3 regions of the Amycolatopsis sp. MEPSY49 genome follow, and region 3 is predicted to be linked to each of the others. Evidence: riboswitches for the same ligand, from Rfam matches in the RefSeq annotation. Region 3 holds a riboswitch; each other region holds the start of a gene.
The links. Region 3 has a riboswitch for S-adenosylmethionine ahead of ABFJ78_RS18125 (aminotransferase class V-fold PLP-dependent enzyme). Riboswitches for the same ligand answer to the same signal wherever they lie in the genome.
Positions count from the first base shown of each region.

Region 1 (3,263 bases), 530 kb from region 3:
GCGGCGATCTCACCGAGTGAAACAGGAGTTGCCCTATGGCCAACATCAAGTCGCAGATCAAGCGCATCACGACGAACGAGAAGGCGCGTCAGCGCAACCAGGCGATCCGGTCCTCGGTGAAGACCGCGATCCGCAAGGTCCGCGAAGCCGCCGAGGCCGGCGACAAGGCCAAGGCCGTCGAGCTGCAGCGCGACGCCGCCCAGAAGCTGGACAAGGCCGTCTCGAAGGGCGTCATCCACGCCAACCAGGCCGCCAACAAGAAGTCGGCGCTCGCGAAGCGCGTCAACGCGCTCTGAGCTGGTTGATTTCTGGGAAGGCCCCGGCTTCGGCCGGGGCCTTCCTCATGTCCGGGGTCAGCCCTTGGCGGCCGCCACCTCCAGGACCGCGCGCTCGAGCGCGTAGCCCGGATCGGCCGCCACGCCCTTGACCTCCGCGTTCAGGCGCGCCACCACGCGCATCGCCGTGGCCAGCCCGTCCTGGTTCCAGCCTCGCGACTGGCCCTGGGCCTTGCGAATCTTCCACGGCGGCATGCCCAGCTCGCCGGCCAGCTGGTTCGGGTTGCCGCGGCCCGCGCCCGAGACCCGGGCGATCGTGCGGACGGCGTCGGCCAGTGCGTCCGCCACCAGGACGTGCGGGACGCCCAGCTGCATCGCCCAGCGCAGCGACTCCAGCGCCGCCGACCGGTCGCCGCTCACCGCCTTCTCCGCGACCGCGAAACCCGTCACGTCGGCGCGCCCGCGGTGGTAGCGGCGGACGGCGTCGGCGTCGACCGTCCCGCCCGTGTCGGCGACCAGCTGGCTCGCCGCCGAGGAGAGTTCACGCAGGTCGGAGCCCACCGCGTCGATCAGGGCCGCGACCCCCGCCGGGTCGATCTTGCCGCCCGCGCGGCGGATCTCGTGCCGCACGAACTGCTCGCGCTCGGCCGGCTTGGTCAGCTTCGGGCACTCCGTGACCTCGGCGCCGGCCTTCTTCAGCGCCCCGGGGAGCGACTTGCCCGCCTTGCTGCGGCCACCGCCGGTGTGCACGACGACCAGCACGACGCCGTCCGCGGGGTCCTTCAGGTACGACGCCACGGCGTCGGAAAGCTCCTGCGAGATGTCCTGCGCCGACTCCAGGACGATCACGCGGCCTTCGCTGAACAGCGACGGGCTGACGAGTTCGGCCAGCTCGGGGGCTGTGAGATCCGACACCCGGACCCGGGTCAGCTCGGCCGTGGCGTCGATCGCGCGGGCGGCGGCGAGCGTCTCGCGGACGGCCCGTTCGATCAGCAGTTCTTCCTCGCCCAGCACCAGGTGCAGCGGGGCGGGGGCGGTGGCTTGCGCGGTCACCCGAGGATCCTCTCACTTGCGGTGTCGTGCGCCCGCTCCGGTGATGTCGGGCGGCCGGCATGGCACGGCGTGAGCGCCATGTCGTACGGTGTTCTCGAGGCGGCGCGCTCGCTCGCGCGCACCGACAACCGAATACCGCTCATCCAGAGGGGCAGAGGGAACGGCCCGACGAAGCCCCGGCAACCGGCGTACAGCCCGTCATCCCGCGATCGCGGGGTAGCTGACGACCACGGTGCCAATTCCGGCCCGCTTCGGCGGGGCAGATGAGGAAAGGAACCTCGCGATGACCGCAACCCTCGGCACGACCTCCACCACGAAGACCCCGGATCTCGGTCCCGCCGTCGAACTGGTGTCGAAGGAAGAGGGTCACCGGCAGCCGCTCGCCCCCGAGTTCGTCTCCGCCGAGGACTTCTCGCCGCTCGAGGTCGCCTACGACTTCGGCCGCGTCCGCCGCGAAGACATCGAGGCCGGCCCCAAGAACATCTGGCGCTACAAGAAGCTCCTCCCGGTTCCGTCCAACGTCGAAGAGATCCCGAACACCGAGCCCGGCGCGACCCGGCTGATCCGCGCCGACCGCCTCGCCAAGGAACTCGGCCTCAAGCGCGTGTGGGTCAAGGACGACACCGGCAACCCGACGCACTCGTTCAAGGACCGCGTCGTCGCCGTCGCGCTGGCCGCGGCCCGCGAGTTCGGGTTCGAGGTGCTCGCGTGTCCGTCGACCGGCAACCTGGCCAACGCGACGGCCGCCGCCGCGGCCCGCGCCGGCTGGCGGTCGGTCGTGCTGATCCCCAAGACCCTCGAGCGCGCCAAGATCCTGACCACCGCGGTGTACGACGGTGACCTGATCGCCGTCGACGGCAACTACGACGACGTCAACCGCCTCGCCACCGAGCTCGCCGGCGAGCACCCGAAGTGGGCGTTCGTGAACGTGAACGTCCGGCCGTACTACTCGGAGGGCTCGAAGACGCTGGCCTACGAGGTCGCCGAGCAGCTCGGCTGGCGCATCCCGCCGCAGATCGTCGTGCCGATCGCCTCCGGTTCGCAGTTGACGAAGGTGGACAAGGGTTTCCGCGAGCTGGGCCAGCTCGGTCTCGTGGACGCCAGCCCGTACAAGGTGTTCGGCGCGCAGGCGACCGGCTGCTCGCCGGTGTCGGCCGCGTTCCGCGCCGGCCAGGACGTGGTCCAGCCGGTGAAGCCGGACACGATCGCCCGCTCGCTGGCGATCGGCAACCCGGCCGACGGCCCGTACGTCCTCGACATCGTCAACCGCACCGGCGGCGCGATCGAGGACGTCACCGACGAAGAGGTCGTCGAAGGCATCCGGCTGCTGGCCCGCACCGAGGGCATCTTCACCGAGACGGCCGGCGGGGTCACCGTGGCCACGGCGAAGAAGCTCGTCGAGACGGGCAAGCTCGACCCGGACGCCGAGACGGTCCTCCTGATCACCGGCGACGGCCTCAAGACCCTAGACGCGGTCGAGAACCACATCGGCCCGAAGGCGACCGTGCCGCCGTCGGCCGCCGCGGTGAACGAGGCACTCGGCTACTGACGTCCCGCCGGGGCGGGCCACGTGCCCGCCCCGGCTTCCGGTCGCAAGCAGCCGGCTCGCCCCGACCGGCGCGCCAGTTGGGCGATCACGCAGGACGGCCGGCGGCCACGGGACTACCCGCCACCGACCGCACTCGGCCCGGTGGCCGGGGCGAGCCAAGTGCTCGCCCCGCGTCCGGCGGCGGGCAGCGGGCAGCGGGCAGCGGGCAGCGGGCGCACTCTCGCCCGACGGCCAGGATCCCGGCAGCTTCGGCGCCTCCCGCCACACCACCACAACCCCAAGCCTGCCCGGCCTTGGCGCCGGGACGAAACTCGCGATTTGCCTCGGCACTCGCAACTGCACCGACAACCCGCGCCGATCCGGACTCACCGGCGGGGCGGGCCTCG
Region 1 is NZ_JBDLYJ010000003.1:281,588-284,850, reverse strand. Features, by position in the region: gene rpsT (30S ribosomal protein S20) at 36-296, shown strand; gene holA (DNA polymerase III subunit delta) at 354-1,328, opposite strand; SAM riboswitch class I at 1,465-1,598, shown strand; gene thrC (threonine synthase) at 1,612-2,877, shown strand; gene ABFJ78_RS15960 (ComEC/Rec2 family competence protein) at 3,243-3,263, opposite strand, start outside.
Region 1: another riboswitch for S-adenosylmethionine. It lies ahead of thrC (threonine synthase); the one in region 3 lies ahead of ABFJ78_RS18125 (aminotransferase class V-fold PLP-dependent enzyme).

Region 2 (3,263 bases), on a different contig from region 3:
GGGACGCCTACGGCGGCGACGCCTACGCGGCCTACCCGAACCAGGCTTCGCGCGAGCAGCAGATCGCGATCGCGGAGAAGGTCCGCGACGCTCGTGGCGGCTACAGCGCCTGGCCGGTTTGCGGCAAGAAGGCCTGAGTTTCGCTTCGGAACGGCCCTCGTCCCTCGTGGACGGGGGCCGTTCCGCGTGCGGCCCGCAGACCGGCAGCAGGCCTGGCTGCGCGAGAACGGCCTCGCCGTCGCGGACGAACTCGCGACCGAGTTCGACGATTTTCACGAAGACCTCGGTCGCAGCCTGGGCCACGGCGACGCGGCACCGATCCTCACCGAGCTGGACCGCCTGCTGGAGCGGATGAGCGGGGAAGCCGGCCTCTGGCGCACCGAAGCCCTCGCGACCGAATCGGACTGGCAGCGCGTCCGCGAGCCGGCGACGGCCGCCCTCGCGGTGCTGCCCGAGCACGATCGGTAAGCTCCACCGGTGGTTGAACTGCTGGGACCTGCCGAAATCCGCGGGCTGGCGGCCGAGCTCGACGTGCGGCCGACCAAGAAGCTCGGGCAGAACTTCGTGCACGATCCCAACACCGTCCGGCGGATCGTCGAGCTGGCCGGCGTCGGCGAAGGCGACGTCGTCCTCGAGGTCGGGCCCGGGCTCGGTTCGCTCACCCTCGGGCTGCTCGCCACCGGCGCGCACGTCGTCGCCGTCGAGATCGATCCCAAGCTCGCCGAACGGCTGCCCAAGACCGTCGCCGAGCGGGGGCCGGACGCCGCGGACCGGCTGACCGTCGTCGGCGCCGATGCCCTGCGCGTCACCCGCGAGCAGCTTGGCGAGCCGACCGCGCTCGTCGCCAACCTGCCCTACAACGTCGCCGTCCCCGTCGTGCTGCACCTGCTCGCCGAGGTGCCGTCCCTGAAATCCGGCCTCGTCATGGTCCAGACCGAGGTCGCCGACCGGATGGCCGCCGGCCCCGGCAGCCGGATCTACGGCGTCCCCAGCGTCAAGCTCGCCTGGTACGGCCCGGCCCGCAAGGTCGCCGCCGTGCCGCGCTCGGTGTTCTGGCCGGTGCCCAACGTCGACTCGGCGCTCGTCGCCTTCGAACGCGGTGACGCTCCGGCGTCGGACGACCGCGATCGGCTCTTCGGCCTCGTCGACGCCGCTTTCTCACAGCGCAGGAAGACCCTCCGGGCCGCACTCGCCGGCTGGGCGGGCTCCGCCGAGCGGGCCGGCGAACTGCTCACGGCCGCCGGGATCGACCCGAAGACCCGCGGTGAGCAGCTGGATGTGCACGACTTCGCGAGGATCGCCGCGGTCCGTTAGCAGGTCCACAGTGGAAGTCAACGCAGTCCGGCGAAAATACGCCTCTTGCCGTGCCATCTCGCGATTCGGACACCTCCAGACGTGTGATCTGGGCCAACGGGCTTGCTTTCGCTCCTCGGGATCGGTTTTACTCAGTACGTCCATCCCGAGCGACTGAGAGACCTGGCTCGCCGAAGTCGCAGCAACCACCCTCCACAGGGCAGGTGCTACCGCCAGGACCGATGGAGGCCGTTTCCGATGAAGAGGGTAGCCCGCCCCCTGCTCCTGACCAGGCGTCGCGTTGTCGACGAAGGCCGCCGCTCCGTGACCGCATGTCGACGCTCCCACTGAGCTTGTCGTAGCCGGTCCACCTCTTCTTCACGCACCGTCCACATAGGACGGATTTCGCTTGCGGCCGGGTGCCGCGCGCTGCGCGCACCCCGTTTTCTGGAGCCTTCGTGATCACCGTCGAAAACCTGTCCAAAACCTTTGCCACCAACGGAAATTCGGTCGTCGCCCTGCGGGACGTGAGCGTCGACGTCCAGGCCGGCTCGCTGTTCGGCGTGGTCGGCCCCGCCGGTTCGGGCAAGTCCGTCCTGGCGCGGTGCATCGCGCTGCAGGAGCGGCCCGACCGCGGCGTCGTCCGGCTCGACGGCCTCAACACCGGCACCCTCGACGGCCGCCGCCTGCGCGAGATCCGCCGTCAGCTCGGCGTCGTCTCGACCAAGCCGGAGCTGATCGCCGAGCGCACCATCGCCGGCAACATCGCCTCCCCGCTCGAGCAGCTCGGCGTCGACGGCCCGCAGCGCCGCAGCCGGGTCGGCTCGCTGCTCGACCTCGTCGGCCTGACGCAGCGCGCGACGCAGCGTCCCGGCGAGCTGTCGGAGGGTCAGCTTCGCCGCGTCGCGGTCGCGAAGGCCCTCGCGGCGGCGCCCGCCGTGCTGCTGGCCGACGACCCGACGGCCGGCGTCGACCCGGAGGAGGCCGGCTCGGTGCTCACCGTGCTCGACCGCGCCCGCTCCGAGCTGGGCACCACCGTCGTCATCACGACGCCGGACGCCGGCGTGGTCCGCCGGGTCTGCGACGACGTCGCGGTGCTCGAAGACGGCACGGTCGTCGAGCGCGGCACGGTGCTCGACCTGATCTCCGACCCGGCCAGCCGCACCGCGCAGGCGCTGCTGCCCGCCATCGAGACCACCCGCTCGCAGTCGTCGCGCTACGACCGCTCGGTCGACGTCGTGCTGGTCGGCTTCGCGTCGGTCGGCGCGCTGCTGCCGGAGGCGGCGGGCCGGTTCGACGTCGAGTTCGCCACCATCGGCGGCGGCCTGACCCGCATCGGCGACACCCCGGTCGGCCGCTTCCGCCTTGGCGTCCGCGGCGAGCGCGCCGACGCGGCCCTCGCGTGGGTCGCCGAGCGCGGCGGCCACGTGACGCACACCGCCCGCGGCCCGCAGGGCGTCGCGGCAGCCTGACCCAAGCGCCCCAATGTGGCCTTCGGTGCGTCAGACGCACCCAAGGCGGCCTTCGGTGCGTCTGACGCAACCAAGGCCACATTGGGGCGTTTTCGCGGGCACGTAGGCTGGTCGGGTGCTCGCCGTAGTTCCGCCCCCAGTCACCGTCCGGGTCCCGGCCAAGGTCAACCTGCACCTGGCGGTCGACGACCTGCGCGAAGACGGTTACCACGAGCTGGTGACCGTGTTCCAGGCCCTGTCGCTGACCGACGAGGTGACCGTCGCCGTCACCGAAGAGCCAGGGCTGGAGATCTACGGCGAGGGTGAGGGCACGGTCCCGACCGGCCCCGAAAACCTGGCCTGGCGCGCGGTCGAAGCGCTGTCCGCGCACGTCGGGCGCACCGGCGACCCGAAGATCCGGGTGGTGCTGCGCAAGGGCATCCCGGTCGCGGGCGGCATGGCCGGCGGCAGCGCCGACGCGGCCGCGACCCTGGTCGGGCTGGCGAGCCTGTGGAACCT
Region 2 is NZ_JBDLYJ010000001.1:1,694,237-1,697,499, forward strand. Features, by position in the region: gene ABFJ78_RS08525 (transglycosylase family protein) at 1-137, shown strand, start outside; gene ABFJ78_RS08530 (hypothetical protein) at 187-468, shown strand; gene rsmA (16S rRNA (adenine(1518)-N(6)/adenine(1519)-N(6))-dimethyltransferase RsmA) at 478-1,314, shown strand; SAM riboswitch class I at 1,452-1,542, shown strand; gene ABFJ78_RS08540 (methionine ABC transporter ATP-binding protein) at 1,752-2,765, shown strand; gene ABFJ78_RS08545 (4-(cytidine 5'-diphospho)-2-C-methyl-D-erythritol kinase) at 2,881-3,263, shown strand, end outside.
Region 2: another riboswitch for S-adenosylmethionine. It lies ahead of ABFJ78_RS08540 (methionine ABC transporter ATP-binding protein); the one in region 3 lies ahead of ABFJ78_RS18125 (aminotransferase class V-fold PLP-dependent enzyme).

Region 3 (3,263 bases):
TTCGGCAGCAGGTCGACCGCCACCATGACCAGCAGCGCGAACCCCAGCGCCGCCAACGGGAACCAGGACCGTCGCGCACTCCCCATCACCGCAGGGTATCGGGTGCCCGGCGCAGCAGGACCGCGAACGCCGCGGTGAGCAGGACGACCGCCGAGAGCAGCGCACCCACGAGGTCGGCCGCGAGCACCACGGCGAGCACGGCGAACCCGGCCGCGGTGACCAGGACGAGCTTGCTGCGCTCGTACGCGGCGAGCACCAGCAGGCCGAGAGTGGCCGGCAGCGGGCCGCGCAGCCCGTCGCCGAGGCGGAGCTGCCACGACCCGACCAGGTCCAGCAGCGGAACGGCGAGGAGCGCGCCGATCGTGCCGAGGACGAACCAGCCGGTGCGGGCCGGCCGCAGCGCGAACCAGTACCAGATCGCCGTGCCGAGCACCGCCACGCCGAGCGCGACCTGCCACGCCGGCCCGGCCGGCAGCTCCGGCCCCGGCGTGAACAGCGGACCCTGGGTCAGGAACTGCAGGCGGCCGTAGCCCGCCGCCCCGGTCGGCGACGGCCGGAGGAGGAGGTTCGCGGACTGGTCTTCGGCCGGGCTCCGGCGCGACAGCAACTGCACCGCCACCAGGCCGATCTGCGTCAGCCCGAGCAGTGCCAGTGGGAACCAGAACCGCCGCCCTCTCCCCATCGGGCCGGGCTCGCGCTCAGCAGAAGGGCGGCAGCTCCCGCGGGTCGCCGACCGGGGCCCAGCGGCCGTCCACCTTCGCGTACTCCCAGCGGGCTCCGCGCGCGACGATCTGGCGCAGCGCCCGGATCACGCGGTCGACGTGCTCCTCCGTGCTGCCCAGGCCGAGGCTGACGCGGATCGCCTGCTGCCCGCTGCCGCCCGTGACGCCGATCAGGCGCTTGGCCGCGATGTGGGCGCAGAAGGCGCCGTCGCGGACGCCGATGCCGTACTCGGCCGACAGGACCGCGGCCAGCCAGCCGGGGTCGAAGCCGTCGACGACGAAGCTGACCGTGCCGACCCGGTCGACCGGCGCGTCGAACAGCCGCAGCTCGGCGCAGCCCGGGATGCCTTCGAGTCCCTTGCGCAGCCGGGTCAGCAGGGCCTGCTCGTGGCTTTCGATCGCGGCCCAGTTTTCGGCCAGGGTCTCGCACGCGACGCCGAGCGCGTACACGCCGACGGTGTTGGGCGAGCCGGCTTCGTGGCGCTCGGGCCCGGTGTTCCAGACGACAGCGTCTTCGGTGACGAGCTTGGTCGCGCCGCCGCCGGAGAGGTACGGCCGGGCGGCGCGCAGCCAGTCGGCGCGGCCGATCAGCGCGCCCGCACCGAAAGGCGCGTACAGCTTGTGGCCGGACAGCGCGACGTAGTCGACGTCCAGTTCCTTGATCGAGATCCGGCGGTGCGGGGCGAGCTGGGCCGCGTCGAGCGCGATGCGAGCGCCGTGTTTCCGCGCGACGGCGGCGATTTCGGCGACCGGAAGGAGCTCACCGGTCACATTGGACGCTCCGGTGACGACCACCAATCGCGGTCCCTGCGGGGCGTCCGCGAGCGCTTCGTCCACAGCGGACACTGCGGCGAGGCGGGTGCGCGGGGTCGGGATCCGCCGGACGTTCGGGCCCTGCCACGGCAGCAGCGCGGCGTGGTGCTCGGTGTCGAAGACGACCACCGTGGTGTGCCGGGGCAGGCTGCGGGCGAGCAGGTTGAAGGAGTCGGTGGTGTTGCGGGTGAACACGACGGTGTCGGTCCGCCGGGCGTCGACGAAGCGGCGCAGGACGTCGCGGGTGCGCTCGTAGAGCTTGGTGGAGACCTGGGACGCGAAGCCGGCGCCGCGGTGGACGCTGGCGTACCAGGGCAGGAATTCGTCGACCTTCGCGCGGACGGCGTCGAGACAGGGGGCGCTCGCGGCGTGGTCGAGGTTGGCGTAGCCGACGGTCTCGCCGGTGACGAGCGGGACGCGCAGGGCGGCCCCGGCGACGGCCGGGATGTCGTGCGCGACAACGGTTTCGAGCGAGGTGATCGTGCTGGTGCGGTCGATGGCGAGAGTCATCGGTGCCTCCTCGGCGGTCCGGGGGACCCCGGCGAGGGGCCCGCGCTTGCCCGTCGCACGGCGCGACCGGCCCGGTCTTCACCCGGGGCACCCCACCGCGGTAGGAGGGTTGCCGGCCAGCAAGCCGGGGCTTGGCGCTGGCACTCATGACCTGAGCCCGAAGGTAACCGAGAACGCGGCCGGCGGCCAACCCCCGCCTCACATTCTGAGACGCCGCTCACAGCCCGCGAGGGTCAGAGCTCTGCTTGAGCCGCGCGTTGTCCGATCCCTGTCCACTCTCCGCATCCACCTGGTGATCTTTTCCCGTCAGGGTGATCTTCCGCGTCCGAGATCTTCCCCATGATCCAACCTTTGGCCGCCGAACCCGTCGACGGCAAGACCATCGGCGGCTGGCGCTTCACCGCCGGGGCCGAGCAGTACACCGGGGTTGGGGCACGTGCTCGGCGCAAGGGGCCTGGCGGCGACTCATGCGCCTGGCTGGGTTGTCCGCGCTTGAAAGGCCGCCCTCGCGATCGGCGGGTTGATCGGGCGCTCGGCTCGTAGGCAGGTCGAGCCGGCAGCGAATCGTCCGATCGGTCCCAGCCCGGCCGCGGCCCCGAACGGGTTACCGCCCCGACTCGCCCCGCCACCGTGCCAGCCGACCGGCCCGGTCCACCGCCCGCAACCGGCGCTCGACCGCGTCGCGGACCGCGGCCGTCGTCACCACCAGCAGCTGGTCGTTCTCCTGCAGCCTGCTCGTCTTCTGCGGGGTGAACCCCGTGCCCTCGCGGACTACCAAGCTCACCGTCGCCCCCGTCGGCAGCCGAAGCTCCGACAAGTACACGCCGTGCAGCTTGGACCCCGGCTGGATGCGGACCTGCAGCAGCTCGGCGCCCAGCTCGTCCAGCGGTGCGCTGTCGACCTCGACCTCGTGCGGCTCGGACTTCTTCGCCAGCCCGAGCTTGCGGCCGAGGGGTCCGAGCGTCGCGCCCTGGACCAGCGTCAACACGATCACCAGCACGAACACCGCGTCGACCAGCCGTTGCGCGCCCGGCAACCCCTGGGACAGCGGGATCATGGCCAGCACGATCGGCACCGCGCCGCGCAGGCCGGCCCACGACAGGAACGCCTGCTCCCGCCACGGCAGCCGGAACGGCAGCACCGAGAGCACCACCGAGATCGGCCGGGCCAGCAGCAGCACGACGGCGCCGGCGACCAGGCCCGGGATCAGCGTCTCGA
Region 3 is NZ_JBDLYJ010000003.1:807,745-811,007, reverse strand. Features, by position in the region: gene ABFJ78_RS18135 (hypothetical protein) at 1-86, opposite strand, end outside; gene ABFJ78_RS18130 (hypothetical protein) at 86-682, opposite strand; gene ABFJ78_RS18125 (aminotransferase class V-fold PLP-dependent enzyme) at 699-2,045, opposite strand; SAM riboswitch class IV at 2,083-2,197, opposite strand; gene ABFJ78_RS18120 (potassium/proton antiporter) at 2,650-3,263, opposite strand, start outside.